One region of the Hymenobacter bucti genome, then DNA from elsewhere that is predicted to be linked to it. Evidence: riboswitches for the same ligand, from Rfam matches in the RefSeq annotation. Region 1 holds a riboswitch; each other region holds the start of a gene.
What was found. Region 1 has a riboswitch for cobalamin ahead of metE (5-methyltetrahydropteroyltriglutamate--homocysteine S-methyltransferase). Riboswitches for the same ligand answer to the same signal wherever they lie in the genome.

Region 1 (4,386 bases):
GGTATTACCTACGTGCGCTACGTTGCCGATGAGCTCGACCAGCGAGCCGCCGGGAATGGGATGCGTAAAATCGACCTTGTCGGAGGATACGGTCACCATCTTGAGCCGCGAAAAGCGCGTGGCCGTGATAAAGGCGACCTCATCCATGAGCATGAGCGTGGCGCCGCCAAAAAGCGTGTCGTAATGGTTAGTAGTATTGGGAAATACGGCTTTGAAGATGCGCGTTTCGGCGCGGGCAATTTGGATAGCGAGGGAGTCCATAGAACGTAAGAGGGTAATTTTTGATGTTTAACTGTCTGCCAGTAATCGAGTAAAGACGGTCGTCATGCAGAGCGCAGCGAAGCATCTCGCGTGGTGTAGTAATCTCTGACGCTAGAGTTCACTGCACCACGCGAGATGCTTCGCTACGCTCTGCATGACAGCCAAGTGCTATCGTTTTTGAGGGGAAATCTTAACGGGCTGGGCGACAACCGCGCCGCCCGGCCCTTAGGTAGGCTACTGGCTAGCTAACCGGCTGCAAGGCGGCCACCTGCCGCAGCTGGGTAGCGGCCTGCACCATCTGGCGCAGGGAGGCTTCGGTTTCGGGCCATTTGCGGGTTTTGAGGCCGCAGTCGGGGTTTACCCACAGGTTTTCGGCGGGCACGATGGCCTGGGCTTTTTCGAGCAGGGCCACCATCTCGTCCACGGTGGGCACGCGGGGCGAGTGGATGTCGTACACGCCCGGCCCAATCTGGTTAGGGTACTGGAAATCGGCGAAGGCGGTGAGCAGCTCCATCTGCGAGCGCGAGGTTTCCATCGTAATCACGTCGGCGTCGAGGGCCGCGATGGCGGGCAGCATGTCGTTGAACTCCGAGTAGCACATGTGGGTGTGAATCTGGGTTTCGTCGCGCACGCCCGCGGCGGCCACCCCGAAGGCCCGCACCGCCCAGGCCAGATAGGCCGGCCAGTCGGTGCGGCGCAGTGGCAGCCCCTCCCGGATGGCGGGCTCGTCAATCTGAATGATGCCGATGCCGGCCGCTTCCAACGCCTGCACCTCCTCCCGGATGGCCAGCGCCAGCTGCAACGCCGTGAGGGCGCGGGGCTGGTCGTCGCGCACAAACGACCACTGCAAGATGGTCACCGGCCCGGTCAGCATGCCCTTCATCGGCTTGGTAGTCAAGGACTGCGCGTAGGTGCTCCAGGCCACCGTCATGTCCTGCGGGCGGTGAATGTCGCCGTACAAAACGGGCGGTTTCACGCAGCGGCTGCCGTAGCTCTGCACCCAGCCGTGGCCGGTGAAGGCGAAGCCGTCGAGTAGCTCGCCGAAGTACTCCACCATGTCGTTGCGCTCAAACTCGCCGTGCACCAGCACGTCGAGCCCTAGGTCTTCCTGCCACTGCACCACCTCGGCGGTGGCTTGTTGCAGCGCGGTTTGGTAAGCGGCGTCGGTTAGGTCACCCTTTTTCCAGCGCGCCCGCAGCTGCCGAATGTCCTCGGTCTGCGGAAACGAGCCGATGGTAGTAGTCGGAAATAGCGGCAGTTGCAGCCGCGCCTGCTGCACGATGATGCGCTGCGAAAAGGGGCTCTGGCGGCGGGCATCGGCCTCGGTCAAGGCCGCCGTGCGCTCCTTGATGTGCTGTCGGTGGATGCGCGCCGACTGCCGCCGGCTGGCCAGCGCGGCCTGATTCTGGGCTAGCAGCTCGGCGCTGCCGGGCGCCTGGGTAGACAGCTGGTGCAGGTCGCGCACCTCGCCCAGCTTCTGCTTGGCAAAGGCGAGCCAGGGCTTGATTTCGGGCAACAGTCCAGCTTCGCTGGTTTCTAGGTCGAGGTCGCAGGGGCTGTGCAGCAGCGAGCAACTGGGCGCCAGCAGCACGCGGTCGGGGCCGAGCAGCGCCACGGCCGCCTCAACCAGGGCCAGGGAAGCCTGGTAGTCGTTCTTCCAGATGTTGCGGCCATCGACCACTCCGAGGGAGAGTGAGAGCCAGCTTGGCACCAGCGGCAACACCGCCGCCAGCTGCTCGGGCGCGCGTATCAGGTCGAGATGCAGCGCGTGGATGGGCAGCTTGAGGGCCGTTTCGACATTGTCGCGCAGGCCCTCGAAGTAGGTGGCCACCATTATTTTTAGGCCGGGGCAACGGCGGGCGAGGTGGGCGTAGGCCCGCTGGTAGGCCTCGCGTTCGGCCAGTGTCAGGTCGAGGACCAGGCAGGGCTCGTCGAGCTGCACCCAGGCGGCGCCCTGCTGATGCAGGCGGTTCAGCGCCAGTTCGTACACGGGCAGCAGGCGGCTCAGCAGCTCCAGGCGGTGGAAGCCGCTTTCCTTCTCCTTGCCCAGCAGCAGGTACGAAACCGGACCTAGGAGCACGGGCTTGGCCGCGGCGCCCAGCTGCTGATGGGCCTGGTTAAACTCATTGAAGAGGCGCGTCGAGAACAGCGTAAACTGCTGGTCCTTGGTAAACTCGGGCACCAGGTAGTGGTAGTTGGTATCAAACCACTTGGTCATCTCCAGGGCCGTCAGATCGAGCCCGTCGCGCTGGTAGCCCCGCGCCATGGCGAAGTACAAATCCAGCTCGGTCGTGTCGCGGTTTTGGGTCACCAGCGGCGTGTAGCGAGCCGGAATATTACCCACCAATAGGCTCGTGTCTAGCACCTGGTCGTAGTAGCTGAAGTCGTGGCACGGTATCAGGTCGAGGCCGGCTTCTTGTTGCAGCTGCCAGTTTTGGGCCCGGATGCGGGCGCCCACTTGGTGCAGTTCGGCGGCGCTGAGTGTGCCGGCCCAGTATTTTTCGCTAGCCTTCTTTAGTTCGCGCTGGCTACCAATGCGCGGGTAGCCTAGGTTGTGCGTAAGCATAAAAGCTTGGGGGTTAGAATGATGAAAATCATTCTCCGCAAGGGGCGCCTGCCCCCGCGCCCTGCCGCAGTTGTGCCAGCCAAGCCGAACCACGGTGCGAATAAGGCGTGCGCACGCCCGCTGGCCCCGGGGCGGCGTCCCGCCCGGCCAGTTCACACCGCAATTCAATCAGCCAGACTACCGCCCCAGTTCGCGAGGGCCTTCGTCTAAAGTCGTAGGTAGGCAAGTCTCCTGGCTTGTACCATTATAGTCCTCCTTCTCACCCAACCGGGCAATGGAAATAAACTGACTATAACTTGCTGCGGTACTTACAGTTGCGCGACAGCCCGTGATTCTCACACGGTTCCTTATTAATCTCGGTATTACCCGAAAACCTTCCTACGGCAATTGAATATTGCAAAGAATCTGGCGTGAAGATACACGCCGCCCCCAATGGCGACCGCGCCGGGTTCTCGCCAAGCGGTAAAAACCGAGGAAAATATGGTACGAAAGCCGGGCGCACTACCGCAATCTGGTAACCCACCCAGTACTTTGCGAGCGCCGCCCGGCGTTGCGCCGGCTGCCCAATAACCTTCTTCTTAACTCGTTTTTCGCTCATGGACGCCCCTTGCCAACATTTGCAGGCTCTCGACTTGCACCACCTCAAACGCGATACTCACCACGTGTGCCCCGAGTGCGTGGCCCTGGGCGATACCTGGGTACACCTGCGCATTTGCCAGGAGTGCGGCCACGTGGGCTGCTGCGACGACTCGAAGAACAAGCACGCTACCAAGCACTTCCACGCTACCCAGCACCCCGTTATTACCTCAGCCCAGCCCGGCGAGCGCTGGGCCTGGTGCTACCCCCACGAGGCGTTTATGGAATATTGAGATGGATTTTGGTGGGTAGGGTCGGCAAAATGGCGGTCATCATTAGAGCGGGCCGTTAACAAAATGCTAGTCAACTAGCAGGTAGGTTGCTGACCAGTTATAAGCTAAAGACCACCCGTGGACAAAACAGTTCGCGGGTGGTCTTTAGCTCAAAAAGGCGCCATTAAAAGGCTGGTGGGGCTGGTGGTGCTAGTTGTCGCCGCGCTGCGACCCGTACTGCTTTATCATCTGCTCTTCCTGCACCACGTGGCTGGCCGCGAACTGCTTGCGCTGCTCCTCAGTGCGCTCGGTGCCGAGACTTTCCAGCTGCTTTTTAAGCTCCGTGGCCGGCAAATCGGCGCCGTACACCGGCGTGCCGGGCTGCTGCCGCCACGACTCGTGCAGGCTGCCGTTGTCGACGGCGTCGAAGCCCAGCTCCTCTACCAGCGCCATCACCTTTTGCTTGGCGGCGGCATCGTCGCCGGCCACCGGTAGGCCCACGCGGCCGGGTGTACCCGCGGGTTTGCCACTGCTTTCAAGGCTCGTAAAGGCGATGTTGTTGAACACTTTCACTACGGGGCGGCCTAGGTGCTGTTGCACCCACTCGCTCTCAGTAAGGTCGCCCTGCTCAAGCTCCGGAAGCTGGCCATCGCGCAGCAAGGGGTAGTAGTTGCTCGTGTCAACAACCGGCACGCTGGCGGGCACGCCGTC
Region 2 (4,386 bases), on a different contig from region 1:
GCGCGCCAGCGCCGACGCCTTTACCGAAAAGGTGCTGGCTGACTTTGCGCAGATTGATATTTTAGTAAATAACGCGGGCACCATTCGCCGCGCGCCCGCCGCCGAGCATTCCGATGAGGATTGGGACAACGTGCTGGCTATCAACCTAGACTCACCCTTTCGACTGGCCCGCGCCATCGGCGGCCGAATGCTCAAGCAGGGCTCGGGCAAAATTATTTTTACGGCTTCGCTGCTCACCTTCCAGGGTGGTATCAATGTGCCGGGCTACGCGGCTAGCAAGGGCGCCATCGGCTCGGTAGTGAAGGCCTTGGCTAACGAGTGGGCCGGCAAAGGCGTGAACGTGAACGGTATCGCACCCGGCTACATCGCCACCGACAACACTGAGGCTCTCCGCAACGACCCCGACCGTTCGGCCAGCATCCTAGGTCGCATTCCGGCCGGCCGCTGGGGCGAAGCTGCCGACTTCAAAGGCCCGGTAGTGTTCCTGTCTTCCGAGGCCGGCGCCTACGTGCACGGCACCATCCTCACCGTAGACGGCGGCTGGATGGGCCGCTAAGCCTAAAGTAGCCACCAGCACCAGCACCAGCACGCGCGGCCCCATCTCACTAAAAGTAAAATTCTCCTTACCAAGAGCCAGTCAGCCCGCCGCAGGCGGGCGTATCTGCGAAATCCGTTAAATCCGCTAAATCTGCGATTTATGAAACAACGCTTTGCCATTGGCCCCCGCGAAACCGCCGGCCTGAATACCACCGGTTTGCGCGAGCATTTTCTGATTGAGAATATCTTCACGCCCGGCGCCATCGAGCTGACCTACACCCACTACGACCGCATGATAGTGGGCGGCGCCATGCCCACCGAGGCCAGCCTGCCGCTGCCCAACCCCGATAATCTCAAGGCTAATTTCTTTCTGGAGCGCCGCGAGCTGGGCGCCCTCAACGTGGGCGGCGCGGGCCAGATTGTGGTCGATGGCACCACCTACGACCTAGGTAACCAGGACTGCCTCTACGTGGGCAAGGGCAGCAAGGAGGTCGAATTTAAAAGCCTGAACGCGGCCGAGCCGGCCAAATTTTACCTGCTTTCGGCGCCCGCGCACAAGGAATATCCTACCACCCGCCGCACCCAGGCCGAGGCCACGCCCGTGCAAATGGGCGCGATGGAAACCGCCAACGAGCGCACCATCTACAAGTACATCTTCAACGAAGGCCTCGCCAGCTGCCAGCTCGTGATGGGACTCACCCAGCTCAAGCCCGGCTCGGTCTGGAATACCATGCCTTCGCACGTGCACGACCGCCGCATGGAGGCGTACCTGTACTTTAACATGAACAACGGCCAGCGCATCCTGCACATGCTGGGCGAGCCCCAGGAAACGCGCCCGCTGTGGGTGAGCAACGAGCAGGCCATTCTGTCGCCGCCGTGGTCTATCCACACCGGCTGCGGCTCGGCGGCCTACGCCTTCATCTGGGGCATGGCGGGTGAGAATTTGGAATATACCGACATGGACCAAGTGGCGCTGGCCGATTTACGGTAGGGCGTGTACCGTGAACGCTGCGCGTCCGCGAGTCAACTGGCTACCCACGTGCGGACGCGTAGCGTCCACGGCACAGCACCAACGCCTACTTTTCTGCTTCGCACCAGCAGAGGGGTAGGCGTTGGTGCTGGCTACCTAGGCTTGCCAGTAGCAAAAACCCGACGCAGCAATTGTCCAGTACCTTTGCTCGCGGAATGGTAGCCGGCCTGGGGTAACACCTAGGCGGGTTTTAAAAGGGAAGCCGGTGCGAGTCCGGCGCAGTCTCCGCTGCTGTAACCCCGCGCACCAAGCCGGCCGAAAAGTAGTGCCACTGAGCTGCCCGGCAGCTTGGGAAGGCCTCGGCCGGTGGGGAAGCCAGAAGACCTGCCACGCCACTTCACCGCCACAGCTTTCGGCAGAAAGGCTCGCCCATGACTCATGCTTTTGCGCCTGGCCGGTTGGGTCGAGGCCGCTTTTTTTCTTCGCTTCACGCGGGCTTGCTACTGGCTGGCTTGGTGCTGGCGAGTACCCTAGGGGCCGCTGGCCAGGCGGCCGCATCGCGTGCTGTGCCGCAACGGGCTGGGGCCACGCCGCAGGTGTTGGCACGCACCACAGTGCGCTACGCCAAGGGCTTCACTATTCAGTACTTGCCCGGGTATAAGGTGCTGACCATCCTCAGCCCCTCGGGCCAGCAGACCACGGCTACGCGCTACGCGCTGGTGCCGCGCGGCCGGGCGCACCCGGCTGGTTTTGTGGCCAGCCAGGTTATCGAAACGCCCATTCGCAGCCTGGTGGGGCTGTCGTCGCTGCACGTGGCGCTGGCCGATTTCCTAGGTGCCAGCGACGTGCTGGTGGGGCTCGGGAGCCTGCAATACGTGTCGGCCGTGCCGGTGCGGCAGCGCATAGCGCAGGGCAAAATTTTTGCCGTGGGCGATGGCCGCGAGCTGAATAATGAGCTACTTATCGCGCATCAGCCCGACCTGGTAATGGCTACCGGCTGGCCCGGCGAGGGCTTGCGCAAATACCAAACCCTACAGCAGGCCGGCATCCCGGTGCTGCTCAACTCGGAGTGGGTCGAAACGACCCCCCTGGGCCGCGCTGAGTGGGTGAAAGTGCTGGCTGCCCTGCTCGACAAAGAGGCACTGGCCAACCAGAAATTCGACCAAATAGCCCGCGAATACGAGCGCCTGGCCGCGCTGGTCCGCCAGCAAACCAAGCGTCCGCAGGTCATTGTCAATCTGCCGTTTAAGGATACGTGGTACGTGCCTGAAGCCGGCAATTATATGACGCAGTTTTTGCGCGATGCGGGCGGCGCCTACCACTGGGCCGGCGTGAAGGCCACCGGTAGCCTGCCCCTCACGGTGGAAGCCGTGGCGCCCGTGGCCCTCACCGCCGATTACTGGCTACACACCGGCACCCTCACGACCAAGGCTGCCGTGGTGACCCAGGATGCGCGCTTCGCCGCGTTTCGCCCCTTCAAAACCGGCCAGCTCTACAACAACAACCGCCGCACCAACGCCCAGGGCTCCAACGACTACTGGGAATCGGGCGCAGTGCGGCCCGACCTGGTACTCGGCGATTTAATCCAAATACTGCACCCGGCGCTGCTGCCCGGCCGGCAGCTTTATTATTACCAAAAGCTAAAGTGAGTACCTCCCCTCGACCCTTGCCGGTGGCGGGCGCGGCCCGGCGCCCGGCCGCCTGGCTGCTCGGCCTAGCCGGGCTGCTGGTCGGGTGCTTCGTGCTCGATATTGCCCTAGGGTCGGTGCGGATTCCGCCGGCGGCGGTGGTACGCATCCTCTTCGCCCGCGCCGCCGAGCCGGGCCCCTGGACGTTTATCGTCAACCAGATTCGGCTGCCCAAGGCCTTGACAGCCGTGCTGGTGGGCAGCGGCTTGGCGGTGAGCGGCTTGCAAATGCAGACGTTGTTTCGCAACCCCCTGGCTAGTCCGTCGGTGCTGGGTATTTCGGCGGGGGCGGGCCTGGGCGTGGCGGCCCTGCTGCTGGCGGGCGGCAGCGCGGCGAGCGTCTACGTCATCCGGCAGCTGGGGCTGGGCGGCAGCTGGGCACTGGTGGCGGCCGCCACCGCTGGCGCGGGGCTCATAATGGCCTTGGTGCTGGGCCTCTCGGCCCGCGTGCGCGACAACGTGGTGATGCTCATCGTGGGCATGATGATAAGCAGCTTGTCGGTGGCCATCGTAAGCTTGTGGCAATACTTCAGCGCCCCCGAGCAAATTCAGGAGTACCTGCTCTGGACGTTTGGCTCCCTAGGGGGCGTGGTGGGGCCGCAGTTGGCGGTGCTGGCGCTGGCCGTGGGGGCGGGGCTGCTGCTGGCCTTTGCCTCGGCCAAGCCGCTGAATGCGCTGCTGCTGGGCGAAAATTACGCCCGCAGCCTGGGCCTCACGGTGGGCCGCTCGCGTACGCTCACCATTGCCAGCACGAGCCTGCTGGCGGGCAGCATCACGGCCTTTTGCGGGCCGATTGGCTTCATCGGTATCGCGGTGCCGCACCTGGTGCGCGGCCTGCTCGGCACTGCCGACCACCGAATTTTGCTGCCCGCCGCCTGCTTGGCTGGCGCGGCTCTCATGCTGCTCTGCGACTGCCTCACGCAGCTGCCCGGCAGCCAAGCAGCGCTGCCGGTGAGCATCGTAACCTCGCTGCTGGGGGCGCCGGTGGTGCTGTGGGTGGTACTGCGCCGCAAAGGAATGCGGGTGTGAGGGCGGGAATTGAGTGCGGTCAGGCTTCCCTGCGTTCAGCATGACAGATGTAGCTTTCGTTAATAGAACCGCAAAAATCGTTTGTCATTGCGAGCAAAGCGAAGCAATCGCATTAGGACGAGCCGCTCAGGGGGGATTACTTCGCTCGCAATGACAAACGATT
Region 3 (4,386 bases), on a different contig from region 1:
AGGTAGTGCTCACTGATGCGCTCGAAAGCATTATCAACGTGTTTACCAGCGGCTTCGCCCTATACAGCCTCTACCTGGCCGACCTGCCCAAGGACGAAAACCACCCCTACGGCCACGGCAAAATCGAGTACTTGTCGGTGGGCTTCGAAGGCGCGCTGATTTTTATTGCGGGCGCGTTTATTCTCTACAGCGCCACGCTCAGCTTCCTGCATCCGCACCCGGTAGCGCAGCCCGACTGGGGCGTGGCGCTGCTGGCGAGCACGGCGGTGGTCAACTTTGGCCTAGGCATGTGGCTGGTGCGGGCCGGGCGCCGGATGCAGTCGGTGGCGCTGGTCGGCGATGGGCAGCACCTCTACATCGACGCGCTCACGAGCATTGTGTCGTCGGCGGCGCTGGTACTGGTGCACTTCACGGGCGTACTGCGCTTCGATGCGGGCGCGGCGCTGGCCCTAGGCGCCTTCATTTTGTATAACGGCTACCGCATGCTGCGCAGCGCCGTGGGCGGCCTCATGGACGAGAGCGACGCCGCCACTGTGGCCGAAGTTATCGCCGAACTCCAGCGCCTGCGCCGCCCCTCCTGGATTGACGTGCACAACCTGCGCGTGCAGCGCTACGGTGCTAACCTGCACATCGACTGCCACATGCAGATACCGTACTACTTCTCCTTGGAGAAAGTACACACCCAAATTCACGAGGTGGAGGAGCTGATTCGGGCGCGCTTCGCGGCGGTCGAAATCGAGATGTTTGTGCACGCCGACCCGTGCTCCTACGCCGCCTGCTCGCTGTGCCACATGCCTGATTGCCCCGTGCGCCGCCACGCCTTCGAGCACGAGGTACCGTGGGACATCCACAACGCCGTGAAAGACGAGCGCCACCATCTGGTCAATTAACATTTAACAATTAGCATTTAACAGCTTAGCAACGAAGCACAGACGAGCTGTTAAATGCTAATTGTTAAATGTTAATTGATTACTTCGCTGGGCTGGTCCACTTGCTGTCCTTCAAGCGGAAGCGCCAGGGCAAGGCCACGGCCTCGGCGCCCGCATATTCGAGGCCCACGCGGGAGCTGGCGATGACGTTGTCAGGTAGAATTTTCTCCTCGTGGTCCTCAAACCAGATGTGCGGGCCGGCTACCAATTCGCCGGTGAGGGCGGGCGTGAGACCTAGGGCCTGGCTCAGCACGCCGGGGCCAGCAGTGAGGTTGCGGGCCACGACGGCCAGCCCCCGGCGGCGCAGCATCACGTCGAGGCCTTCGAGCGGCTCGATGGCCCGGATAAGTACCGTATCGGGGTGCGCGGCATCGTAGGTGGTGATGTTGAAGAGCGTGTGTACCCGGTACACGGTGTAGAGGTAGGCGGTGCCGCCCGGCTGGTAGAGCCCCTGCGCCTGCTTGGCCTTGCGCTGCAAGTGCAGCGTAATACTCGGGTCGCCCTCGTGCCGATACGCCTCGGTTTCGACGATGCGCCCGCCCGTCAGCTCGCCGTCGATACGGGTAAACACGTGCTTACCCAATAGCTCATGGGCAATGGCAAGCACATCGGGCCTCTCAAAAAATCGCAGATTTAACGAATTCAACGGATTGCGCGGATACGCCCGCCTGCGGCGGGCTGACTAGGCTGAGTATACAGTTGAGCTAGTGTACGGGCCTAGGGGCTGCTCGGCTGATGGTTGAGACTTAATTACCACCAGCTAATAGTTATCACTAAAGCACTCATGTGGTAGCTACTACTGACAGCTACCAGCAGTAGCTAACACATAATAATTATCAGCAAGAGTAGCCCCACGCCCCAGCCTACCCCGCCAGCCACCCATCTCGCGCCAGCAAAGTCCGTAAGCAGCCAGCGCAGCGAGTGTAAGCCCGCCCGCCGCAGGCGGGCGTATCCGCGCAATCCGTTGAATCCGTTAAATCTGCGGTCTATCTTTGCACTGCCACGGTGACCGAGCTTTCTTTCCAGGGAGTGAGGTTGAAAAGGGAATCCGGTTCAATGCCGGAGCTGTCCCCGCAACTGTACGCGCTACATCGGGGTGGGCACCCCACGCCACTGCCAGCGGCGGCTATCAGCTTGATAGCCAATGCAGCGGGAAGGCCGCCCACCCGGCAGCGCAAGCCAGGAGACCTGCCAGGGCACTTACCAGGTTCAGCGCTCGCGGAGGACGGGCGGAGAATGGAAGCGCGCGTCCGCGCCCGGCCCTAGGCTGGGCAAAACCGCCGTTTCCGGCCTCAGCTTCAGCGTGGCTGGCCGTTTATTCGGCCGACTCACAACGGGGTTTTGAGCTGAATTTTCGCTTGAAAATTTAGTTCGTGTCAGTTTTTTCTTCGTTATCACGCATTTTTTCCGGCGCTAGCCGCGGGCCGGCGGGCTATGCCCTTTCGTTAACCCTAGGGCTGTTGGCTACCCTAGGCGGCCACGCTCAGGCCCTAGGACCCCGCCCCGACACGCTCGGCGGCCGGCGCCACCGGCTGCCCGAGGCGCAGGTGCGCGCCGTGCGGCCCGAGCGCTTTGCAGTGGGCAGCCAGCGGCTCGAAGTTGATTCGGCGGCGCTGGCGCAGTACCGGGGCGGCACGGCGGCCGACGTGCTGGGGGCGCGCTTGGGGCTGTATATCAAGAACTACGGGCCGGGGCAGCTGGCCACGCTCTCGCTACGGGGCACCTCGGCCCAGCACACCGCCGTGCTCTGGAACGGCCTCAACATCGGGCTGCCCACCCTCGGGCAGAATGACTTGACGCTGCTGCCCATCAGCGGCAATACGCAGCTTTCGGTGCAGCTGGGGCCGGCCGCCGCGCTCTACGGCAGCGGCGCCGTGGGCGGCGCCCTAGTGCTGCGCACCGAGCCCGACTGGCGGCCCGGCCTGCGCGGCAGCGTGCAAACCGACCTAGGCAGCTTTGGCCTGCGCGGCGGCAGCCTGGAGGCCCGCACCGCCACCGCTACCGTGGCCGTGCGCGTGGCCGCCAGCTACCGCCAGGCCCAGAACGATTACCCTTACCTAGTGCGCGAGCCCGGTGGCCTGGTGCGCTACACCATGCGCAACGCCGCCCTGCGCCACCAGTGGAGCATCAGCCCCGACATCGCGTGGCGGGTGGGCACGGCCGGCGAGCTCACGGCCGCGGTGTGGCTGACCGATGCCGACCGCGAAATCCAGCAGGGCACGGGCGTGGCCGGCTCCAACGCCCGCGAAATCGACCAGAGCCGCCGCCTGGTGCTGGGCTACCGGCAAGTCACGCCGCGCGGCGGGCAGTGGCAGGTGCGCGGCGCCTGGTTTGAGGACATTATTAATTACTCTGACCAAGGCGCGGTCAGCAACTCGCGGGTGCGCACCACCCAGAGTCAGGCCGAGTACACCGCGCCGCTGGGTGCGCGCGCCAGCCTGCGCCTAGGGGTCGAGGCCCAGCATTTTGGCGCCGTGGTCGATGGCTACGGCGCCGAACCCATCACCGAAAACCGCGCCGCAGCCTTCGGCCTGCTGCGCTACGACCCGCGCCCTGGCCTGCGCCTCTCGGCCAATGTGCGACAGGCGGCCCTGCCCGCCGGCCTGGCGCCCCTCACCCCCACCCTAGGCGCTGAGTGGGACCTGCACCGGCCCCCGGCGCCCGACTCGCTGGCCGCGGCCGACCGGCCGGGCCTCACCCTTAAGGCTAGCATCGCCCGCACCTACCGCGCCCCCACTCTGAATGAGCGCTATTGGCGGCCGGGCGGCAACCCCGACCTGTTGGCCGAATCGGGCCACGGCTACGAAGCCGGGCTGCACCACCGCGTGGCGCCGGGCGCCCGATTGGTACTCGAAAGCGAGCTTACGGCCTTTTACCAGCTGGTAAACAACTGGGTGCAGTGGCTGCCCCTGGGCGCGGGCGGCAGCTACTCGCCGCGCAATCTGCGCCAGGTGCGCAGCCAAGGCCTCGAGGCCAGCACGGCCCTGCGCGGACACCTAGGGCGCTACCGAGCGACCGCGCGCCTGGCCTACAGCTACACCCAAACCCAAAAAACCCAGGGCGTGGCCGTCGATACCGACCCCGTGGGCGTGCAACTCGCCTACGTACCGCTACACCGTGCCAACTTCACCACCGACCACGCGTGGCGGGGCTGGCTGGGCAGCGCCACCTACACCTTCATGAGCTACGTGTATACCGATGCCTCGGCCAGCAGCTTTTTGCCGTCGGTGGGGCTGCTGAGCGGCACGCTGGGCCGTACCCTGCCGCTACCCGGCCGCACCAGCCTCACGCTGCTGCTCCAGAGTACCAACCTGCTCAACCGCACCTACGACAGCTACCCGGCCCGGCCGGCACCACCTAGGGCCTACAGCATCAGCCTACGCTTTGCTTATAACTAATTTTCAATTTATTAACCCTTTTTAGCCGACGTTCGGCCTTTTCTGCTTCTTATGAAGAA

Region 2: it holds a riboswitch for cobalamin, as region 1 does, so the genes downstream of both, ACFSDX_RS21665 (ABC transporter substrate-binding protein) here and metE (5-methyltetrahydropteroyltriglutamate--homocysteine S-methyltransferase) in region 1, are expected to answer to the same signal.
Region 3: it holds a riboswitch for cobalamin, as region 1 does, so the genes downstream of both, ACFSDX_RS02325 (TonB-dependent receptor) here and metE (5-methyltetrahydropteroyltriglutamate--homocysteine S-methyltransferase) in region 1, are expected to answer to the same signal.

What each region holds. Positions count from the first base shown of each region.
Region 1 covers NZ_JBHUFD010000003.1:522,705-527,090, forward strand. The annotation lists gene ACFSDX_RS09825 (acyl-CoA thioesterase) at 1-261, opposite strand, end outside; gene metE (5-methyltetrahydropteroyltriglutamate--homocysteine S-methyltransferase) at 503-2,827, opposite strand; cobalamin riboswitch at 3,032-3,220, opposite strand; gene ACFSDX_RS09835 (UBP-type zinc finger domain-containing protein) at 3,424-3,696, shown strand; gene ACFSDX_RS09840 (NADPH-dependent F420 reductase) at 3,886-4,386, opposite strand, start outside.
Region 2 covers NZ_JBHUFD010000018.1:577,740-582,125, forward strand. The annotation lists gene ACFSDX_RS21655 (SDR family NAD(P)-dependent oxidoreductase) at 1-556, shown strand, start outside; gene kduI (5-dehydro-4-deoxy-D-glucuronate isomerase) at 698-1,528, shown strand; cobalamin riboswitch at 1,707-1,913, shown strand; gene ACFSDX_RS21665 (ABC transporter substrate-binding protein) at 2,005-3,156, shown strand; gene ACFSDX_RS21670 (iron chelate uptake ABC transporter family permease subunit) at 3,153-4,223, shown strand.
Region 3 covers NZ_JBHUFD010000001.1:587,120-591,505, reverse strand. The annotation lists gene ACFSDX_RS02335 (cation diffusion facilitator family transporter) at 1-890, shown strand, start outside; gene ACFSDX_RS02330 (DNA-3-methyladenine glycosylase) at 970-1,575, opposite strand; cobalamin riboswitch at 1,916-2,139, shown strand; gene ACFSDX_RS02325 (TonB-dependent receptor) at 2,303-4,327, shown strand; gene ACFSDX_RS02320 (YncE family protein) at 4,379-4,386, shown strand, end outside.